4 regions of the Cereibacter sediminicola genome follow, and region 4 is predicted to be linked to each of the others. Evidence: riboswitches for the same ligand, from Rfam matches in the RefSeq annotation. Region 4 holds a riboswitch; each other region holds the start of a gene.
What was found. Region 4 has a riboswitch for cobalamin ahead of FG154_RS18095 (DUF1636 family protein). Riboswitches for the same ligand answer to the same signal wherever they lie in the genome.

Region 1: another riboswitch for cobalamin. It lies ahead of FG154_RS16515 (energy-coupling factor ABC transporter permease); the one in region 4 lies ahead of FG154_RS18095 (DUF1636 family protein).
Region 2: another riboswitch for cobalamin. It lies ahead of FG154_RS13465 (DUF4198 domain-containing protein); the one in region 4 lies ahead of FG154_RS18095 (DUF1636 family protein).
Region 3: another riboswitch for cobalamin. It lies ahead of bluB (5,6-dimethylbenzimidazole synthase); the one in region 4 lies ahead of FG154_RS18095 (DUF1636 family protein).

The regions. Positions count from the first base shown of each region.
Region 1 is NZ_VDEK01000031.1:16,199-20,968, forward strand. Features, by position in the region: gene FG154_RS16505 (MetQ/NlpA family ABC transporter substrate-binding protein) at 1-707, shown strand, start outside; gene FG154_RS16510 (cobyrinic acid a,c-diamide synthase CobB) at 741-2,066, opposite strand; gene FG154_RS16515 (energy-coupling factor ABC transporter permease) at 2,134-2,811, opposite strand; cobalamin riboswitch at 2,876-3,082, opposite strand; gene FG154_RS16520 (universal stress protein) at 3,191-4,060, opposite strand; gene FG154_RS16525 (cation:proton antiporter) at 4,228-4,770, shown strand, end outside.
Region 2 is NZ_VDEK01000020.1:25,326-30,095, reverse strand. Features, by position in the region: gene FG154_RS13480 (cobyric acid synthase) at 1-287, shown strand, start outside; gene FG154_RS13475 (cobyric acid synthase) at 284-1,738, shown strand; gene FG154_RS13470 (cysteine-rich small domain-containing protein) at 1,786-2,163, opposite strand; cobalamin riboswitch at 2,255-2,441, opposite strand; cobalamin riboswitch at 2,515-2,720, shown strand; gene FG154_RS13465 (DUF4198 domain-containing protein) at 2,861-3,700, shown strand; partial or broken gene FG154_RS13460 (transposase) at 3,618-3,818, opposite strand; gene FG154_RS13455 (polysaccharide biosynthesis/export family protein) at 4,332-4,770, shown strand, end outside.
Region 3 is NZ_VDEK01000007.1:108,696-113,465, reverse strand. Features, by position in the region: gene FG154_RS07350 (HAD-IC family P-type ATPase) at 1-1,179, shown strand, start outside; gene bluB (5,6-dimethylbenzimidazole synthase) at 1,223-1,915, opposite strand; cobalamin riboswitch at 1,961-2,139, opposite strand; gene FG154_RS21395 (hypothetical protein) at 2,155-2,826, shown strand; gene FG154_RS07335 (curlin repeat-containing protein) at 2,891-3,235, shown strand; gene csgH (curli-like amyloid fiber formation chaperone CsgH) at 3,232-3,633, shown strand; gene FG154_RS07325 (helix-turn-helix transcriptional regulator) at 3,716-4,770, shown strand, end outside.
Region 4 is NZ_VDEK01000041.1:18,932-23,701, reverse strand. Features, by position in the region: gene cobO (cob(I)yrinic acid a,c-diamide adenosyltransferase) at 1-607, opposite strand, end outside; gene FG154_RS18100 (NnrS family protein) at 604-1,833, opposite strand; cobalamin riboswitch at 1,948-2,141, shown strand; gene FG154_RS18095 (DUF1636 family protein) at 2,243-2,602, shown strand; gene cobW (cobalamin biosynthesis protein CobW) at 2,599-3,636, shown strand; gene cobN (cobaltochelatase subunit CobN) at 3,640-4,770, shown strand, end outside.

The sequences.
Region 1 (4,770 bases), on a different contig from region 4:
AGGTCGGCGTCTCGCCGGGCGAACACGCCGAGATCATGGAGGAGGTTGCAAAGATCGCCGCCCCCAGGGGGCTCGAGATCGACGTGATCGAGTTTTCGGACTATGTGGTGCCGAACCAGGCGCTCGCCGATGGCGACATCCAGGCCAACTCGTTCCAGCACAAGCCCTATCTCGACAACCAGGTGAAGGACCGCGGCTTTGATCTGGTGCCGGTGGCCACCACGATCACCACGCCGATGGGGGTCTATTCCTCGAAGATCGACAGCCTCGACGCGCTGCCCGAGGGGGCGCTCGTGGGCATCCCGAACGATCCGACGAACGGCGGCCGGGCGCTGCTGGTCCTGCAGGATCTGGGGCAGATCACCCTGGCCGAGGACACGGGCCTTACCCCCACGGTTCTCGATGTGAGCGAGAACCCCAAGGGGATCAAGTTCCGGGAGCTGGACGCGGCGCAGCTGCCGCGGTCGCTCGCCGATCTGGATGCGGCGCTGATCAACACGAACTACGCGCTCGCCTCGGGGCTGAACCCCAAGACCGACGCGATCGCGAGCGAGAAGGCCGACAACCCCTACGTCAACATCATCGTGGTGCGGAACGGCGATCAGGAACAGCCCTGGGTGAAGGCGCTGGTCGAGGCCTATCACTCGCCCGAGCTGAAGGCCTTCATCGACGAGAAGTATCAGGGCTCGGTCATCACCTCCTGGTGAAGCGGCCGGCGGGGCCTTCGGGGCCCCGCCCGATCAGGCGACGAGGTGGAAGAACGAGCCGGTGACGAGGCCGCGGCGCGAGCCGGTCTCGGGCACCGGATTGCCCTCGGCGTCGGTGACGCGCGCGAGCGGCGCGTCGGGCTGTTCGAGGATCGTGGAATAGTGGAACTCGTGGCCGCGCAGCGCCGCGCCGGCCTCATGCCCCGGCATCGGCGCCAGCAGCTCGGCCCGGCGGTAGCCCAGATGCAGCCGCCGCCGCTCGAAGCTGGTGACGAGGCCCAGAAGGCCCGTCATCGCGTGGCGGTGGCCCTGCGCATCCACCAGAGCCTCGCCCAGCACCATGTAGCCACCGCATTCGCCATGCACCGGGCGCGTCTCGGCATGACGGCAAAGGCCCGCGCGGAAGGTCGTGGCGGCGGCGAGGCGGCCGGCGTGAAGCTCGGGGTAGCCGCCGGGCAGCCAGACCAGATCGGCGTCGGGGGGGGGCTCGTCGGCCAGCGGCGAGAAGGGCAGGATCTCGGCCCCGGCCGCGCGCCAGCCCGCGATCAGGTGCGGATAGGTGAAGGCGAAGGCCATGTCCTGCGCCAGCGCGATCCGCTGCGCGGGCGGGCGGGGCAGGGGGCCCGGATCGGCCGCGAGCGTGGGGCGGGCCGCGGCGCGGATCGCGCCCAGATCGGCGTTCTCGCGCAGGAGCGCGGCAAAGCCCGCGATGGCGCCGTCGAGGTCGGGATGCTCGCCCGCCTGCACCAGCCCGAGGTGCCGCTCGGGCAGGGCGAGGTCGGGGCGCCGGGGCAGCGCGCCGAGGACGGTCAGGCCGAGCCGCGCCATCTCGCGCCGGATCAGCGTCGCGTGGCGGGGGCTTGCGATGTGGTTCAGGATCACGCCGGCCAGCGGCGGCGCGTCGGGATGGTGGGCAAAGCCGAGCGCCGTGGCGGCGGCCGATTGCGCCTGGGCGCGCACGTCGAGGACCAGCACCACCGGCCAGCCGAGACGCCGGGCCATCCCGGCCCCCGAGCCGTTGCCCGCGGCGCCCGCGGCCGAGGTGCCGTCGAAAAGGCCCATCGACGCCTCGGCCAGCGCCAGATCCGCGCCCGCGGCCTGACGGATCAGCGCGGCGATCAGGGGGGGGCCCATCGACCAGCCGTCGAGATTGCAGGACAGCCGGCCCGCGGCGACGCGGTGAAAGGCCGGGTCGATGTAGTCGGGGCCGTTCTTGTAAGGCTGAACCGAAAGCCCCTCGTCGCGGAAGGCGCGCAACAGACCCAGCGTGACCGTGGTCTTGCCCGCGCCCGAACCGGGGGCGGCGATCATCAGGCCGGGCGGCAGGGCCGACGAGGAGGGGGCAGTCTCGTCCCGCATGGGGATTGTCCCTTGAGATCGCAGCGGCGACCGCCGCGCCCGCGATCCGGGCGCGGCGGAGGCGGCCTCAGGCCGCGTGATGCAGCCGGTGGGTGAAGAGGCCGGAGCCTGCGAGGCCACGCAGAGACTTGGCGCCGGCGAGCACCGCCAGATCGGCCAGCGGCTCGATCAGCACCACCAGCATGTAGGCGCTGCCGAAGGCGAGGATCGAGGTCATGTTCTCGGCCCCGAACCCCTGGCCGAGGAAGGCCCAGAACGCCACCCAGGCCACCACGCCGCCCTGATAGGCGGTCGAGAGGGCCAGCGCCTGCCGGTAGTCGAGATCGACATAGGGCGTGTGCGGCGCGATGATCCGCCGGGCCAGCGCCTGCACGGCAAAGAGCGGCACCAGAAGCGTGGTGACGTTCATGCCGTATTGCGGCAGGTCGAAGGGCGCGAACAGCAGCCCCTGGATCAGGAGACCCAGCGCCAGCCCGATGGCCGCGGGCGCGGCGCCCAGGATCAGGAACAGGGTCGAGCCGAGGATCAGGTGAACCTCGGAGACGCCGACCGGATAGTGCGGAAGGATCTCGAAGAAGGCAAAGACCGCGGCGGTCGCGATCAGGCTGCGCACCGCGAGCGAGGCGAGGCCCTTTTCGCGCAGGCTGTCCCACGCGAATTTCAGCGTCACGCCGGCCGCGGCGGCGGCGGTGGCAAAGCCCACGAGGGCCTTGGCTCCGGTCACAAGACCGGGTTCGATATGCATTGTCGTCCTCCTGACCGTCATCCCCGACGGCGTTTGGGGTTGGGCCGGTGTACCGGCAGTGGCGGCGCGGATGCGCCCGACGGCAGGTCTCCTGACTCGCGGGTCGTGGCCGTCCCCGAACCTTCCCGGCCATCGGCCAGTGGTGTCCGTCGGGGCGGCTCGCCGCTCACAGTTGCGGGGGCAGTCGCGGACTCGGGGTTTCCCCCTCACCGTGTTCCCTTTTCATCCCTCGGGCCGTGCGACCCTCGGGAACCGTCATGGCATGGCGTGACAGATCGGGGCCCCCGCGTCAATGCGGCGGCTGCGGCCGGGCTTGCGCCCCGCTATCGCGTGGGTGCGGAAGGCCAATGCGGCGATCCCCGGCGCTGGGGGGGCGCGCTCAGGACCCGTCCCGATCCGGCGGAGGCACCACCAGCACATCGACCGAGGCCGAGGCCAGGACCTGCGCCGCCACGCTGCCCAGGATCGCGCGCGCCAGCCTGCCCTTGCCGACGCTCGATAGGACGAGCAGATCCGCCCCGACCTCCCCGGCCGCGGCGAGGATCTCGTGCGCCGGGGGCGAGCCGCTGCGCCGCACGACCGGATCGGCGTCCGACAGCCCGGCCGAGGCCAGAAACCCCGTCAGCCGTCCCATCGCCTCGGCGCGCTGATCGGCGAGATAGGCGCCGCGCGCATCCTCGGGCAGCGTTTCGGCCATCGCAAGCCGCAGGGCCGGCGCGTCGAAGACATGCAGCACCGTCCGGGCCGCGCCCGCGCCGATCTTCAGATCCGCAAAGCGCCGCAGCGCCGCGTGCGAGGCCTCGGAGAGATCGGTGGTCAGCAGGAGGTGTCGCCACGGCCCGACGGGCGGGCCGTTCGCCATCAGGACGGGACAGGACGCGGTGCGGATCACGCGCTCGGCCGTCGTGCCGGCGAAGGCGTCGCGCAGCAGGTTCCGGCGGTGCGGGCCGATCACCAGAAGGTCGGCCCCGGCCTCGGACGCGGCACGGGTGATGCCGGCGAACGGGTCGGCCAGCACGACCGAGGTTCTGCACCCGATCCCGTCATGGCTGCGCAGCGAATGGCCCAGATCGTGCAGCAGCCGTCGCGCGTCGCCCGTTTCATGCTCGACGATGCGGCGGGGGCGGTCGTCGTCCACGACATGAACAAGGTGCACCTGCGCGCCGGTGGCGCGGGCCAGAAGCGCCGCGCGGCGCAGGGCGCGGTCCGAACGCTCGGAAAAGTCCGTGGCAATCATGATCGTGCGCAATGGCGGCGCCCTCCGTTTCCGCCGGTCATTCCAGCATGAACGGGACCGGCCGGACTTGATCCATCTCAGGTTGATGCGCGGCGGACATCGCCATACTTGGCCAAACCCCGCCGACCGGGACGGCACGGCCAGAGACGGGAGGGGTGAAACGGGCAGGGAGACGGCCGATGACAGGGATGACCTCCTTTGCCGAGGTGGCGCTGCTGCTGGTGATGGCGGCGGGCCTCGGGCTTGTGGGCACGCTGCTGCGCCAGCCGCTGATCGTGAGCTTCATCGCCGTGGGGCTGATCGCCGGGCCGTCGGCGCTGGACGTGGTGCATTCGGACGCGCAGATCGACCTGCTGTCCGAGCTGGGCATCGCGGTGCTCTTGTTCCTCGTGGGGATCAAGCTCGACGTGAAGCTGATCCGGTCGCTGGGCGCGGTGTCGGTGACGACGGGCCTCGGGCAGGTGGCCTTTACCGCGGGCTTTGGCTGGCTGATCGGGCTGGCCCTCGGGCTGGGGGCGATCGAGAGCCTCTATGTCGCCATCGCGCTGACCTTTTCCTCGACCATCATCATCGTGAAGCTCCTGTCGGACAAGCGCGAGATCGACGCGCTGCACGGGCAGGTGGCGCTTGGCTTCCTCATCGTGCAGGATCTGGTGGTCGTGCTCGCGATGATCGTGCTGTCGGCCATCGGCATCGGCGCCCCGGCGGGCGAGGGGCATGGC
Region 2 (4,770 bases), on a different contig from region 4:
GCTACGAGATGCACATGGGGGTGACGGACGGCCCCGGCCTCGCCCGGCCGTGGCTCGACCTCGAGGGCCGGGCCGAGGGCGCGGTCTCGGCCGACGGGCGGGTGATGGGCAGCTATGTCCACGGGCTCTTCGGCGCCGACGGCTTCCGCGCGCACTGGCTGGAGGCGATGGGGGGCCGGGCCTCGGGGCTCGATCACGCGGGCCAGGTCGAGGCGGCGCTGGACGCGTTGGCGACCCATGTCGAGGCAAACCTCGACCTCGACGCGCTGCTGGCGCTGGCGCGATGAGGGCGCGACGGCTGATGGTGCTGGGCACCGGCTCGGACGTGGGCAAGAGCCTGGCTGTGGCAGGCCTCTGCCGCGCCTTTGCCCGCCGGGGGCTGCAGGTCGCGCCGTTCAAGGCGCAGAACATGTCGAACAACGCCGCGGTGACCGTGGACGGAGGCGAGATCGGCCGGGCGCAGGCGCTGCAGGCCCGCGCGGCGGGGCTGGCGCCCGTCACCGACATGAACCCGGTGCTGCTGAAGCCCGACAGCGACGTGACCGCGCAGCTGGTGGTGCAGGGCCGGGTCGAGGGGCGGCTTTCCGCGGCCGACTACCAGCTGCTGAAGCTCGCCCTGTTGCCGCGGGTGGTGGACAGCCTCAACCGGCTCTGCGAGGGCCGCGATCTGGTGCTGATCGAGGGCGCGGGCAGCGGGGCCGAGCGCTATCTGCGCCCGCAGGACATCTCGAACATGGGGCTGGCCTGCGCGGCGGACCTGCCCGCGGTGCTGCTGGCCGACGACTCGCGCGGCGGAGTGACGGCGGCGGTGCTGGGGCATCATCTCCTGTGGACCGCGGCCGAGCGGGCGCGGGTGGCAGCGGTGATCGTGAACAAGTTCCGCGGCGATCCGGCGATCTTCGCACCCGCCGCCGACGATATCCGGCAGGCGACCGGCTGGCCGGTGCTGGGCCTCGTGCGCTGGTCCGAGGCCGCCCGCGCCCTTCCGGCCGAGGATTCGCTGGCGCTGGATCAGATGCGGCAGCCCGGCCGCGGTCTGGTGATCGCGGTGCCCGAGATCCCGCGGCTGGCCAATGCCTGCGACCTCGACCCGCTGGCGGCCGAGCCGGGGGTGGATCTGCGCTGGGTGCGCCCCGGCCATCCGCTGCCCGCCGAGGCCGCCGTGGTGGTCCTGCCCGGCGCGAAATCCACGCGCGCCGCGCTGGAAGCCTTGCGGGCCGAGGGCTGGGACATCGACATCCGCGCACATGTCCGACGCGGCGGCCGGGTGGTGGGGATCTGCGCAGGCTTCCAGATGCTGGGGCGGCGCGTCGCGGACCCCGACGGGATCGAGGGCCCGCCGGGCGAGACCGAGGGCCTGGGCCTGCTGGACATCGATACCGTGATCGGCCCGGCCAAGCGGCTTTGCGAGGTCAGCGCGACGGATGCGATCAGCGGAACGCAGGTGAGTGGCTACGAGATGCACATGGGGGTGACGACCGGCGCAGGCCTCGCCCGCCCGTGGCTATGCCCGGACGGCCGACCCGAGGGCGCGCTGTCGCCGGACGGCCGGGTGATGGGCAGCTACCTGCACGGCATCTTCGGCGCGGGGGCCTTCCGCGCCCGGTGGCTTCAGGCCATGGGCGGCGCCGGATCGGCCGGGGACCACGCCGCGCGGATCGAGACCGCGCTTGATCGGCTGGCCGACGGGATCGAGGCGGACCTCGATCTCGATGCGCTGCTGAGGCTGGCGCGCTAGGCCGCCGGGGCGCTTCGGCCGCGGTATACCCGGCGCACCTCGCGGCGTCAGCCCTCGCGGTGGCGGCGATGCGCCTCGGCCACGGCCTCGGTCGCACCCTCGGCCGGGCGGGGCCGCGGCGTCGGCGGGTCGGTCTGCGGCCGGCCCGACCAGGGCTGCGGAAACTCCAGCCACTTCTGGATGAAGTTCCACGACTGCTGGTAGCCGTCGTGCGGCAGGGTGCAGGCCGAGCAGTCCTTGCGCACCAGCCCGTTGCGGTCGGTGTAGGTCTCATACGGCCCGGGGCAGTCGTAGGCGATCAGCGGGCAATAGCAGAACAGGCAGTTGAACGCGCGCTTCACGCCCGGATGGCAGGGCAGGAACGGGCAGTCGCGGTTGGTGAAGCCCTTGAAGGCCTCGTTCAGGGTGGTGTCTTTCGGCTCCATGGCCACTCCTTCGGTCGCTTGACCGGAAGGCGGAATGGTGGCTGATCCCGGCGCGAGCGCACAGGCCCATGCCTCCGGGCCCGCCGCCCGGGATGGTCGTCAAGGCCCGGCAGGTCTCCTGGCTTGCGGCTCGGACGCCGGCTGCCCCTTCCCGGCCCGAGGGCCAGTGGCATGGCAGACGGCTCGCCGCTCACAGTTGCGGGGGCAGCGCCGGAGTTGCACCGGCTTCCCTCTTCGCCCGCGGGATCACCGCGGGAACCAGGGCACCGCGACGATGCGGCGGGGGGCCGCCGGTGTCAACCGCCCCCGCGGCGCCTCGCTTTCCGGTTGACAGGCGGCACGGGGCTCTGGGAAGACAGGCGCGTGATCGGTTCCCCCGGGCGTCCAGGCGTCCGGGGATTAAAAGGGAACGCGGTGCGCCCCAGAGGGGCAAGACCGCGGCTGCCCCCGCAACTGTGAGCGGTGAGCGACGCCGAAGATGCCACTGGGAGTTCCCGGGAAGGCCGGCCGAGCAGAGACCCGCGAGCCAGGAGACCTGCCGATCACCCGCCGGCCCCGGCCGCGCGGCTTCGACCGGACGCCGGGGTGCGCGTCTGGCCCGGGCGGGTCCGCGAGCGCACGCCCGAGCCTTCTCATCCCGTTCGTCCTTTCTCCCGCGCGGCCCTCTCCGGCCGCCCCTGATGAAAGGCAACGACCCATGATATTCCACGCCAACATGATGGCGGCGGCCCGCGCGCTTAGCCTTGCGCCGCGCCCCACGCCCGCGGCGCTGCAGCTCTGCGACATCCCCGTCGCGCGCATGGAGCAGCCGGGCACCTTGACCGTCCGGCTGGCGCGCGGAGTGCCCATGTCGGGCGGGGCCGTCTTCGACATGGCCGCGCCGCGCGCCGTCTTCCTGGTCCATCGCGGCACCCGCACCGACCTGCGCCCGCGCCTGTCCCCCTGCATCGCGCGGGGTGCCCTGAACGAGGCGATGGCTTGGGAAACGACGCTCGCCCTTGATCAGCCGGGCGATCACCTGCTGGTCGCGGTGCCCGAGCCACCCTGGGACGCCGACGCACGGGTTCATGTGCAACAGATCGCCACGGCCCGCGTCCGGCTCGGGCCTTCAGGGAGCGACTGGGCGACGCCTCTCGGGCTTGCGGCCGAGATCGTTCCGGATCCGGGCGCGAGCGATCTGGCGCCCGGGGGCATGCTTACGGGGAGGGTGCTGGCGGAAGGGCGTCCCGTTCCCTGCGCGGCGCTGGAGATCGAGTGCGTTCAGGCCGACGCGCTGGCCGGTCGAGGGATGCCGGGTGGCGGTTGGATTCTGGCGACTGCCGACCAATCCGGGTGCTTTCGGGTGCGCCTCCCGCACGCCGGCCTATGGGCTGTCGCCGCGCGAGGCGTCGGCGCCAAGCAATGGCATGCCACCCGGCCACTGCGTCAGGATGCCGTGCTCTGGGTGCGGGTCACCAACGCTTCCAGCGATTGTAGAGGGTCTTCGCCGGCCCGTACTCCCTGGGTGCGTCGCACCACCGCAAACCATTGCGATTGATGAAGATTATGCCGCTCAGGACGCGCCGGTCGTCGACACGGGGCTTGCCATGGCTCTTGGGAAGGAACGGCTTCAGGCGCTCCATTTGCGCCTCGGACAGCCAGTAGAGGTTGCTCATCGGTCAGGTCTCCTTGCGAGGCCTGAATCACGCGATCCCCACGAAATCAATGGGTCTGGAGCCTAGGCACGACCAAGCCGAATTCGCCCAGATGGGCGGCACCAAAAGCCGCGCCGCATGATCAGGCCGCGTCACCCAAAATCCGCCATAACTCGTCGGAGGGCGGTCACATCATCAACGCCGGGCCTATGCCTTATTGGGGCCCGGAAGGCGCGCAGGATAGGTCCATCCGGGCCGTCTCCTGTGTCTTTCGGCGGATTGGCCTGTCGACATTGCCGATGGCGGGATGAGGGAAGGCTCATGCCTTACCGTCGAATATTCTCATTCTAATGGTGTAGGTAGGTGAAGCGGATGAAGCGGGATGCCGACCCATGGCCCCTGTTCCTTCCAAAAGACAAGTTCTCGCCCGGACCTTGCCTGCTATCCTGCAAATGACCTTACCGGGTCCGGCGATTCGAGAAATTTTCTGTAATGAATTATCGAAATGAAGGACCAATACGGTTGGAAATCATGTTGCGTCTATTCATTTTCCTCTTCCTGGCTGCAATTCCCGGTACGCTTGCAGCGGAAAGCAAGAACGATTACCGCATCAATATCGGCGATCAGATCGAGATAGACGTTCTTGACGATTCCGAAGCCTCTCAGAAATACACGGTGGGCAGCGACGGAGCGATCCAGCTTCCGCTGATCGGCGGCTTCCGTATCGCGGATCTCACGACGGACGAGGCCCGCACGCGGCTGCACGAGGCTTTCGTCTCGAGCGAGATCTACATCAACCCGACGCTCGCCGTTTCGGTCGCGGCCTTCCGCCCGGTCTTCGTGCTCGGCGACGTGCGCAAGCCCGGCAACTACGACTTCCACCCGTTCCTGACGGCCGAACAGGCCATGGGCCTCGCGGGCGGCGCCATGCTCTCCTACGAGAACGAGGAGGCACGGGTGCTGGAGAAGCGCA
Region 3 (4,770 bases), on a different contig from region 4:
CGGCCGGCGACGGGGGATGCAATCGACCCCCGAGACCTCGAGGGCGGGCTGGAGTTCCTGGGCCTCGTGGGGCTGATCGACCCGCCGCGCCCCGAGGCGATCACCGCCGTGGCCGACTGTCTTGCGGCCGGGATCCGGGTCAAGATGATCACGGGGGACCACGCCGGCACCGCCGCGGCCATCGCAGCCCGGATCGGGCTGGCCAACCCCTCGCGGGTTCTGACGGGCGCCGATCTCGACCGGCTCGACGAGGCGCAACTGGCCCTCGAGGTGGTGAGCGTGGATGTCTTTGCCCGCACCAGCCCCGAGCACAAGCTGCGCCTAGTGACCGCGCTGCAGGCCTCGGGTCTGTCGGTCGCCATGACGGGCGACGGGGTCAACGACGCGCCCGCCCTCAAGCGCGCCGACGCGGGCATCGCGATGGGCCAGAAGGGCTCGGAGGCGGCCAAGGAAGCCGCCGATCTCGTGCTGGCCGACGACAACTTCGCCTCGATCGCCGCAGCCGTGCGCGAAGGCCGCACGGTCTATGACAATCTCAGGAAGGTGATCAGCTGGACCCTGCCCACCAACGCGGGCGAGTCGCTCGTGGTGGTTCTGGCGGTGCTGGCCGGCCTCGCCCTGCCGGTGACGGCGGTCCAGATCCTCTGGATCAACCTGATCACCGCGGTCACTCTGGGGCTTGCGCTGGCCTTCGAGCCCACCGAGGCCGGGACGATGTCCCGCCCGCCCCGGCGGCGCGACATGCCGATCCTGACGGGCGGACTGGTCTGGCATGTGGTGCTGGTGGCCTTCCTGTTCCTTGCCGCGGTGTTCGGCATCTTCAGCTATGCCATCGACCGCGGCTATCCGCTCGCCCTGGCGCAGACGATGGCGATGAACACGCTCGTGGTGCTCGAGATCTTCCATCTCTTCTTCATCCGCAACATCCACGGCACCTCGCTGACATGGGCCGCGGTGCGGGGAACGCGCGTGGTCTGGATCGTTGTCGCCACAGTAACGGCGGCGCAGCTGGCCGTCACCTATGTGCCGTTCCTGCAGCGCCTCCTCGGCACCGAGGCGGTTCCGACCGCCGACGGCCTCCTGGTCGTCGCCATGGGCGCGGTGTTCTTCGCCCTGATCGAGATCGAGAAGCAGATCCGGCTCGGCCTCACCCGGAGCGACAGCCGCAGGACAGCGTGACGCCTCACGACCGCCGGCCGAGGGATCGGCCGGCGGCAGCCCTTCAGAGCGCGCGGTCGGCCTGCCAGCCTTCCTCCATCAGCAGATCGTCCAGTGGCAGCCGCTGGCGCCAGCCCTTGAGCGCAAGCTCGGGTGCGGCATAGAAGCGATCCACATGGCCCACGCAGAGATAGGCCACGATCTTCACCGCCTCGGGGATGCCGAGGATGGAGCGAAGCTCCTCCTCGCGGTAGATGCTGACCCAGCCGACCCCCAGCCCCTCGGCCCGCGCCGCCAGCCACAGGTTCTGAACCGCGCAGACCGTGGAATAGAGGTCCATCTCGGGATTGTGGGTGCGCCCGAGCACCACCTCTCCGCAGCGGTTGCGGTCGCAGGTCACGCAGATGTTCAGCGGCGCCTTGAGGATCCCCTCGAGCTTGAGCGAGCGGTAGGTGTCGCGCTTGTCCTCCGGGAACAGCTCGGCGGCCTCGTCGTTGGCGCGGCGGAAGGCGGCGTGCACTTCGGCGCGGCGGGCGGCGTCGCGGATCAGGATGAAGTTCCACGGCTGCATGAAGCCGACCGAGGGCGCGAGATGCGCCGCCTCGAGCACGCGGCGGAGGGCCGCCGGATCCACCGGATCGGGCAGGAACTCGTCCCGGACGTCGCGGCGCTCGGCGATGATGTCGTGGAGGGCCTGGCGCTCGGCTTCGGTGAAGCGGCGGGCGGGAAGGGGTTGCGGAAGGGTCGATGCCGACATGGATCGGATCCTCTGGTCATGACGATCCCGCCGCCGTCCACGCGGCAGGAACCTCTTTGTCAGGCCGGTCTTCTGGCTCCGGTTCACCTGCCCTCGGGCGCCTTCCCGGCGAACCGGTGGCCTCCTGCCCGAAGCATCCCCGTTACAGCGGCGGGCCCGCGCCGGACTTGCACCGGCTTCCCGATTCTCCGCCCGCGGGCGGCACCTGACGCACCGCTGAGACCAGATCGGAAGCGGAAGTGCAACCTGCCCCGGACAGGCCCGGCGCCGCACCTGCCGAGCGCGCATCCGGCGGACGGCAGGCCGCGTTTGCCCTGCCCGCCATCCGGCGTCTGCGATCCGCAGCGGCCAGGCCGTGGCGGACGCGGCAACTTCCGGTGCATCTGTACCTGTCAGAGGCGCAGACACCGCCAACCGACGACATCTGCACCGCCGATCCGGTTGTCGCGCCGGATCGGATGACGCTTTCCCATCCCCGCCGACTCGGCCAGGGTGAGAGCATCCCCTTGCCGATCAGAGAGATCGGATTTTTCACAAGGGGATTGAAAATGAAAACGCTCTTCCTTTCGGCCGTTGCTCTGAGCCTTCTCGCCGTTGGTGCCGCCGGTGCGGGAAACCTGTCGGTCACCGAGCAGCTGGGATCCTTCAATGGGTCGATGACCTCGCAGGGCGGAGACTGGAACCGCTCCTACACGGGTCAGCTCGGGATCGGTAACTCCAGCACGACGATGCAGCGCGGCATCGGCAACCTGTCCGAAACGATGCAGCGCGGCATCGGCAACAACTCGTTCACCGGCCAGATCGGCATCGGCAACGGGTCGATGACGAACCAGTCCGGCGTCCGGGGCCATATGTCCGAGACTTATCAGTCGGGCGTGGGCAACGTGTCGATCACGGATCAGCATGACTGAACATGAGCAGCCGGCGGCCCCGGAAGGGGCCGTCGCAAACCTCATTCCTGAACGGGGAAATGCCATGCTTAGATCCATGATGATGACGTCTGCCCTGATCCTGACACCTGCGCTCCTCGCCGCGCAGGAGATGCCGTTGAGCGACAGGTCATGGGGCAACCGCGCCTCGACCACACAGATCGGGTCGAACAACAGTTCCACCATCTCGCAAAGCGGCAAGGGCAATGTCGCGATCAGCGTTCAAAGCGGCGACGGACATGTCCGCAACATCACCCAGCAGGGCGATTTCCAGGGCTTTGCCGGGCTTCAGGTCTCAAGCCGCTACCAGCAAGCCGCGGGGACCGAGACCCGCACGGGGGGCAACGCACGATCGAGCGTCACCGTCGAATTCGAGACGGTGCCGAAATGACCCTGAGGTTCGGTCCTGCGGCGGGGCGGCGGCTGCTGGCCTCGGGCGCCGCGATCCTGTCCCTGTGCGGCGCCGTGCAGGGTGAGGAGCAACCGTCGGGCGGAGCGGCGGGCGACGGGATCCGGTGCGAGATCCGCATCACGTCGAACGGCGGCCTGACGGAATATGCGGGGCTCGCCTGGGCGGCGCGGCGGGTTGAGGGGGAGTATGATCTCACCGTGTCGTCGCGCGGGGCGGGCGGCGTCTCGAATACGGTTCAGCGGGGGCGCTTCGTGCTCGAGCCGCACAGGCAAAGCGTCCTGAGCCGCGTTCAGGTCATGGCCGGACGGGCAGGCACGGTTCAGGCACGCCTGTCGATCCGTTCGAATGGCCGGGAACTGTGCCAATTCACCTCCTGATTGCCTGGCGCGGTGACCGCAGTCAATGCCGGCGGCCCCGGCTGCGCCGACCATCGAAGCAATGGCGAGTACGGAGGGTTTCATGGAACTCCTGCCACTGCTTCCGGGCCATGTCGGTGACCTCTACGATCGGGCCCTCGACGGCGATCTGATCGCCGGGATACTCGACCTCCTGACGGAAGCTGCGACGAAGGCTACGGTCCTCGTCATCGGCCAGAACGACGACGCCCCCGCGGGCAATTTCATCCTGCACCGCGGGGGAGAGCTGAGTGCCGCGACGCTGGAGCGGCTGCGCCGCCGCCCCGCCGAGGCCTGGCTGCGAGGGCGCTGGCAGCAGCCGGTCGGGCGGATCTATCAGGAGGAAGCAGCCGACCTGTCGCGGAGCCGTCCTCCCGATGCGACACCGCCTCCCGAACTGGAGTGCGGCACGGGCGTGGTCCTCAACCGCTCGGGCAAGGCGCAGATGCTGGTCGAGATCCGCTATCCGCGCCGGTCCGATGCCGCCATGCGCAGCTCGAGCCGCCGGCTCCTGACCGCCCATGTCTCGCATCTCGTGCGTGCGGCGCGGATCGAGGATCTCGCCACGCGCGACCCGATCAGCGATCCCTCCTCGGCGGGTGTTCTGGAACTGGTGCCCTTTCCCGCCTTCGTGGTGGATGCGGACCGGCGGGTGGTCAACCTGAACACGCGGGCGGGCGGGCTGTCGCTGCGGCCTGACGGGCTGTTCGTGGGGCCCGGCGATCGGCTGACGGCCTGCAGCCCGACGGCGGATGCGGAACTGGGGGCGCTGGTCCGGCGGCTGGGCGACGCAAGCCGCCAGCGGACGGGCTTCCTGTCCTTTTCCGGCGAGGGGCTGACCCGCAAGTTCGTGACGCTGACGCGGCTGCAGAACGCGCCCCTCGGGCGCAAGGCCGCGCCCTACCGTCCCAGCCGTGCGTGGATCGGCATCACCCTTCATGACGCCGGAGAGCCGCTCCTGCTCAACCACGAGATCCTCTGGAGCACCTTCGGCCTCTCCGCGCGCGAGTCCGAGTTGGCCATGTCGCTGATCTCGGGCGAGACGATCTCGGATCAGGCGCAGCGCCGCAAAATGTCGAAGCAGACGCTGCGCAACCAGATGGTCTCGGTCCTGCGCAA
Region 4 (4,770 bases):
AGAACTCGACGCCCGGCTGCCCCTTGATCCCGGCCCGGAACGGATGCTTGACCATCTCCATCTCGGTCACGAGGTCGGCCGCCTCGATCAGGTCGGGCTTCGCGTTCCGCCCCGTCAGGACGACATGGGTCATCGGCGGCTTTTCCTCGGCGAGGAAGGCCAGCACCTCGGCCAGGTCGAGATAGTCGTAGCGCAGCGCGATGTTGATCTCGTCGAGCAGCACCATGCGGAGTTCGGGATCGCGGATAAGCTCCTTCGCCTTGTCCCAGCCGGCGCGCGCTGCGGCAATGTCACGCTCGCGGTCCTGCGTCTCCCAGGTGAAGCCCTCGCCCATCGCGTGAAACTGGCAGAGCTCGCCGAAATGGGTCGTCAGCAACCGCCGCTCGCCCGTGTCCCAGGCGCCCTTGATGAACTGGACCACCGCGCAGGGCATCCCGTGGGCGATGCAGCGCAGGATCATGCCGAATCCGGCCGAGGATTTGCCCTTGCCCGTCCCGGTGTGGACGATGATCAGGCCCTTCTCGCCCGTCTTGTCGGCCATCATCCGATCGCGCGCTTCCTTGATGCGGGCCTTCTTCTCGGCGTGGCGCTGGTTCATGTCGGTCATCTTGGCATCCTGATCTGGACGACCTGCGGCGCTGCCGCGCGCGGGCCGGAGAAGACGGGTCGGGCAAGCGGCCCGACGACGGTGGGCAGGTAGCCCGCGAGAAAGGAAATCCAGCCCGCGCACCAGAGGATCGCGGCCACCGGGACGGCGTCGAAGCCGGCGATCAGCGGCGCCCAGAGGCGCAGGAGCGCCGCGGCCCAGACCAGCGCGAAGGCCAGAAGCATCGTCGGCCGCGCGCGCAGCGGGCCTCCGTCGCGGGGGGCTGCGGCCCGAGAGGCCAGTGAGAGGATCATTCCCGACATCGCCCCCATGGTCAGCGCGTGCAGCGCGTCCATCTCGGCGATGGGCACCAGGTTCAGCCGCGCAAGTCCCACGAGGATGAGCCCCGCCGCCAGCCAGCCGAAGGTGATGTGGAGGAGCAGCAGAAGCCGGTTCGCCCGCCCCCGCCAGCCGCGCCAGCCCGCAAGGCGCAGGCCCTGCGCGATCCCCGCGCCGACGAGGCAGAGGGCCGAGACTGTCTCCTCGCCCAGGAAGGTCAGCGCCAGCGCAAGCCAGAGCAACCCCAGCGCGCACCAGCCGAGGGCGGGTCGCGGTGCGGGGTCAGGCACGGGGCTTTCCACCTGCCGCAGCCAGTTCAGCGTGAAGGCCGGCACCATCCGCCCACCGATGATCGAGATCTTGATCGCGAAGAACATCCAGCCCACGCGCACCATGGTGGCCGCGTCGGGCAAACCATCCGTGAGCGCGGCCCGCAGATAGAGCGTCTCGGCCAGCCCGTAGGCCAGGACCCCTGCCCCGAAGCCGATCTTGGTCCAGCGGCCGGCCAGCACCGCCTCGCGCACCAGAATCCCGGCCAGCGCAAGGAAATAGGCGCAAGCCGCGGGCTGGATCAGCCAGAGCGGCGCCTCGGGCCAGAGCCCCGCCAGCACCAGCGCGACGCGCGCGAGCAGCCAGAGCGCGACCAGCGCCATCAGCGGCCGCCCCGACAGCGGGTCCGACCCGCGCCAGCCTTGCGCCGCGGTCAGGAAATAGCCGCCGACCGCCGCCGAGCCGAGCCCGAAGAGCATCTCGTGCCCGTGCCAGAGGCCCCACGTGCCCAGAACCGGCGCGGCAAGGCCCAGAGCCTCTCCCCACTGCCACCAGACCAGCCCCGCAAGCGCCCAGAGCCCCGCGCCCAGAAAGAGCGGACGGTGCGGCGCCAGCCAGAGATCATGCAGTCGCGTCATGGGGTGCGTCCTTTTCGTCCGCCCTTCTGCCGCGCCCGGCGCGGCTTGTGAAGCCGTCCCGCGTCCTCTCGTCCCGGCCCTCCGCGTCGGCTTGACAAGGGCGGCCCTTTCGCTCACCACTGCCGCCGCGCTGGTTCCTGTCCGCAAGCGACAGGCGAAGAGGGAATGCCCAGAGGCAGCCGCCCCCGCGACCGTGACCGGAGAGGTTGTCCATGCCACTGGCCGCAAGGCCGGGAAGGCGGACCGCCGCGGGACCGCAAGGCCCCACATCCGCAAGCCGGGAGACCTGCCAGCGCTGAGACTTACGGGCGGACGGGGTGTTCCGCGGCCGGTGGACCGAGGTGCCGCCTTGTGCCGCCTCCCTCCCCTGGATCGGGCCCCCTTTCCGCCGCAGGACAAGGGACGGCCGATGACCGTGACGCTGCACGTCTGCACCACCTGCCGCGCGGGACAGCCCGTGGCCGAGGGCGAGGCCACGCCTGGCCTGCGGCTTCATGCCGCGCTCGCCGCCGATGCCCCCCAGGGCATCACCGTCCGGCCGGTCGAATGCCTCTCCGCCTGCTCGCAGGGCTGCGCCGTGGCTTTGTCGGCCCCCGGCCGCTGGAGCTATGTCTACGGCCGCCTTGCGGAGTCCGACGCGCCCGCGATCCTCGAAGGCGCCGCCGCCTATGCGGGCGCCCCCGACGGCGTCGTGCCCTGGCGCGAGCGGCCCGAGATCTTCCGCAAGCAGTCGCTTGCCCGCCTTCCCCCCATCGGAGAGATGCCATGACCGACCTTGCCAAGATCCCCGTCACGGTGATCACGGGCTTCCTCGGCGCCGGAAAGACCACGCTGATCCGGCACCTGATGCAGAACCCGGGCGGGCGCCGCCTTGCCGTCCTGGTCAACGAGTTCGGCACGATGGGCGTCGATGGCGACCTGATCCGCGCCTGCGCCGACGAGAACTGCCCCGACGAGGCGATCGTGGAACTGGCGAACGGCTGCCTCTGCTGCACCGTGGCCGACGAGTTCATCCCCACCATCGAGGCGCTGATGGCGCTGCCCAGGCGCCCCGATCACATCCTGATCGAAACCTCGGGCCTTGCGCTGCCGAAGCCGCTCCTGAAGGCCTTCGACTGGCCGGCCATCCGCTCGCGCATCACGGTCGATGGCGTGATCGCGCTCGCCGATGCCGAGGCCGTCGCCGCGGGCCGTTTCGCCCCCGACGCCGAGGCGGTGGCGGCGCAGGCACAGGCCGAGGGCGCCGATCACGAGACCCCGCTCTCGGAGGTGTTCGAGGATCAGCTCGCCTGCGCCGACCTCGTGCTTCTGACAAAGGCCGATCTGGCCGGCGAGGCGGGCCTTGCCGCGGCCCGCGCCGTGGTCGAGGCCGAGGCGCCGCGCCCGGTTCCGATCCTGTCCGTGACCGAAGGCGCGGTCGATCCCAGGGTCATCCTGGGGCTTCATGCCGCGGCCGAGGATGATCTTGATGCCCGCCCCTCGCACCACGACGGGGCCGACGATCATGAGCACGACGATTTCGCCTCGACCGTGGTCGATCTGCCCGAGATCGCCGACCCCGAGCGGCTGGCCGAGGCGATCCGGGCGCTGGCGACCGAGCGCAACGTCCTCCGCGTGAAGGGCCATGTGGCGGTCGCGGGCAAGCCGATGCGGCTTCTGGTGCAGGCGGTGGGCGCGCGCGTCCGCCACCAGTTCGACCGGCCCTGGAGCGGCGCGCGGCAAAGCCGCCTCGTCGTCATCGCCGAGCGTGGCGATCTCGACGAGGCCGCGATCCGGCAGGATCTTCTGGCGCGGATCGGCTGAGCCATGCATGTCGTCTTCCGCGAAAGCCACGGGCTCGAGGAGACCGCGACCCCGTTCGATCCCGGCCAGACACCCGCGGATCTGGTGGTCCTGTCCTTCTCCGACAGCGATCTCGGGGCCTTCGCGGCGGGCTGGCACCGGGCGAACGGAGGGCTGCCCTCCACCCGGCTTCTGAACCTCGTGGCGCTGCGCCATCCCCTCTCCATCGATACCTATGCCGAGACGGTTCTGGCCCATGCCAAGGCGATCCTGATCCGGCTGATCGGCGGAGAGAGCTACTGGAGCTACGGGCTGGCCGAGGTGCAGGATCTCTGCCGGCGCCGCGGGATCGCGCTGGCGGTCCTGCCCGCGGACGGGCGCGAGGATCCGGCGCTCGACGCGCTTTCGACCCTTCCCGTCTCGACGCTGCGGCGGCTGTCGGCGCTCTGCGACGCGGGCGGGGCCGTGGCCGCGCAGGCGGCGCTGGCGCAACTGGCGCTGGCGGCGGGGCTCTATGCGGGCCCCGTGCCGGGTGAGAAGCGGATGCCCGACATGGGCTGGTATGATCCCGCCCGCGGCGTCATCCCCGAGCCCGAGGCCCAAGGCGCGCCGGCCGTCGTCGTCACCTTCTACCGCAGTTACCTGACCGCCGCCGACACGGGCCCCGTGGACGCGCTGATCTTCGCGCTTCGCGAACGGGGGTTCCGCGCCTTCGGCCTCTTCGCCCCCTCGCTGAAGGCGCCGGGCGCGCCCGACTGGATCGCCGCCGCACTCGCCCGCCTCGGTCCCGCGGCCATCGTCAATGCCACCGCCTTCTCGGCCAAGGGCTCCGAGGGCTCGCCGCTCGACGGCCCCGGCTGCCCGGTGTTTCAGGTCGCTCTCTCGACCGCGCGGCGGCGCGACTGGGCGGCGGCCGAGCGTGGCCTCTCGCCCGCCGATCTCGCCATGCATGTGGTGCTGCCCGAGGTGGACGGGCGGATCTTCGCGGGCGCCGTCAGTTTCAAGTCGCCCGGCAAACGCTGCCCGGACCTGCAATATTCCCGTTTCGCCCACCGCGCCGACCCCGCCCGCGTGGCGGCCGTGGCCGACCGTGTGGCGGCCTGGCACCGGCTGGCCCGAACGCCCGCGCCCGAGCGGCGCCTGGCCCTCGTCCTC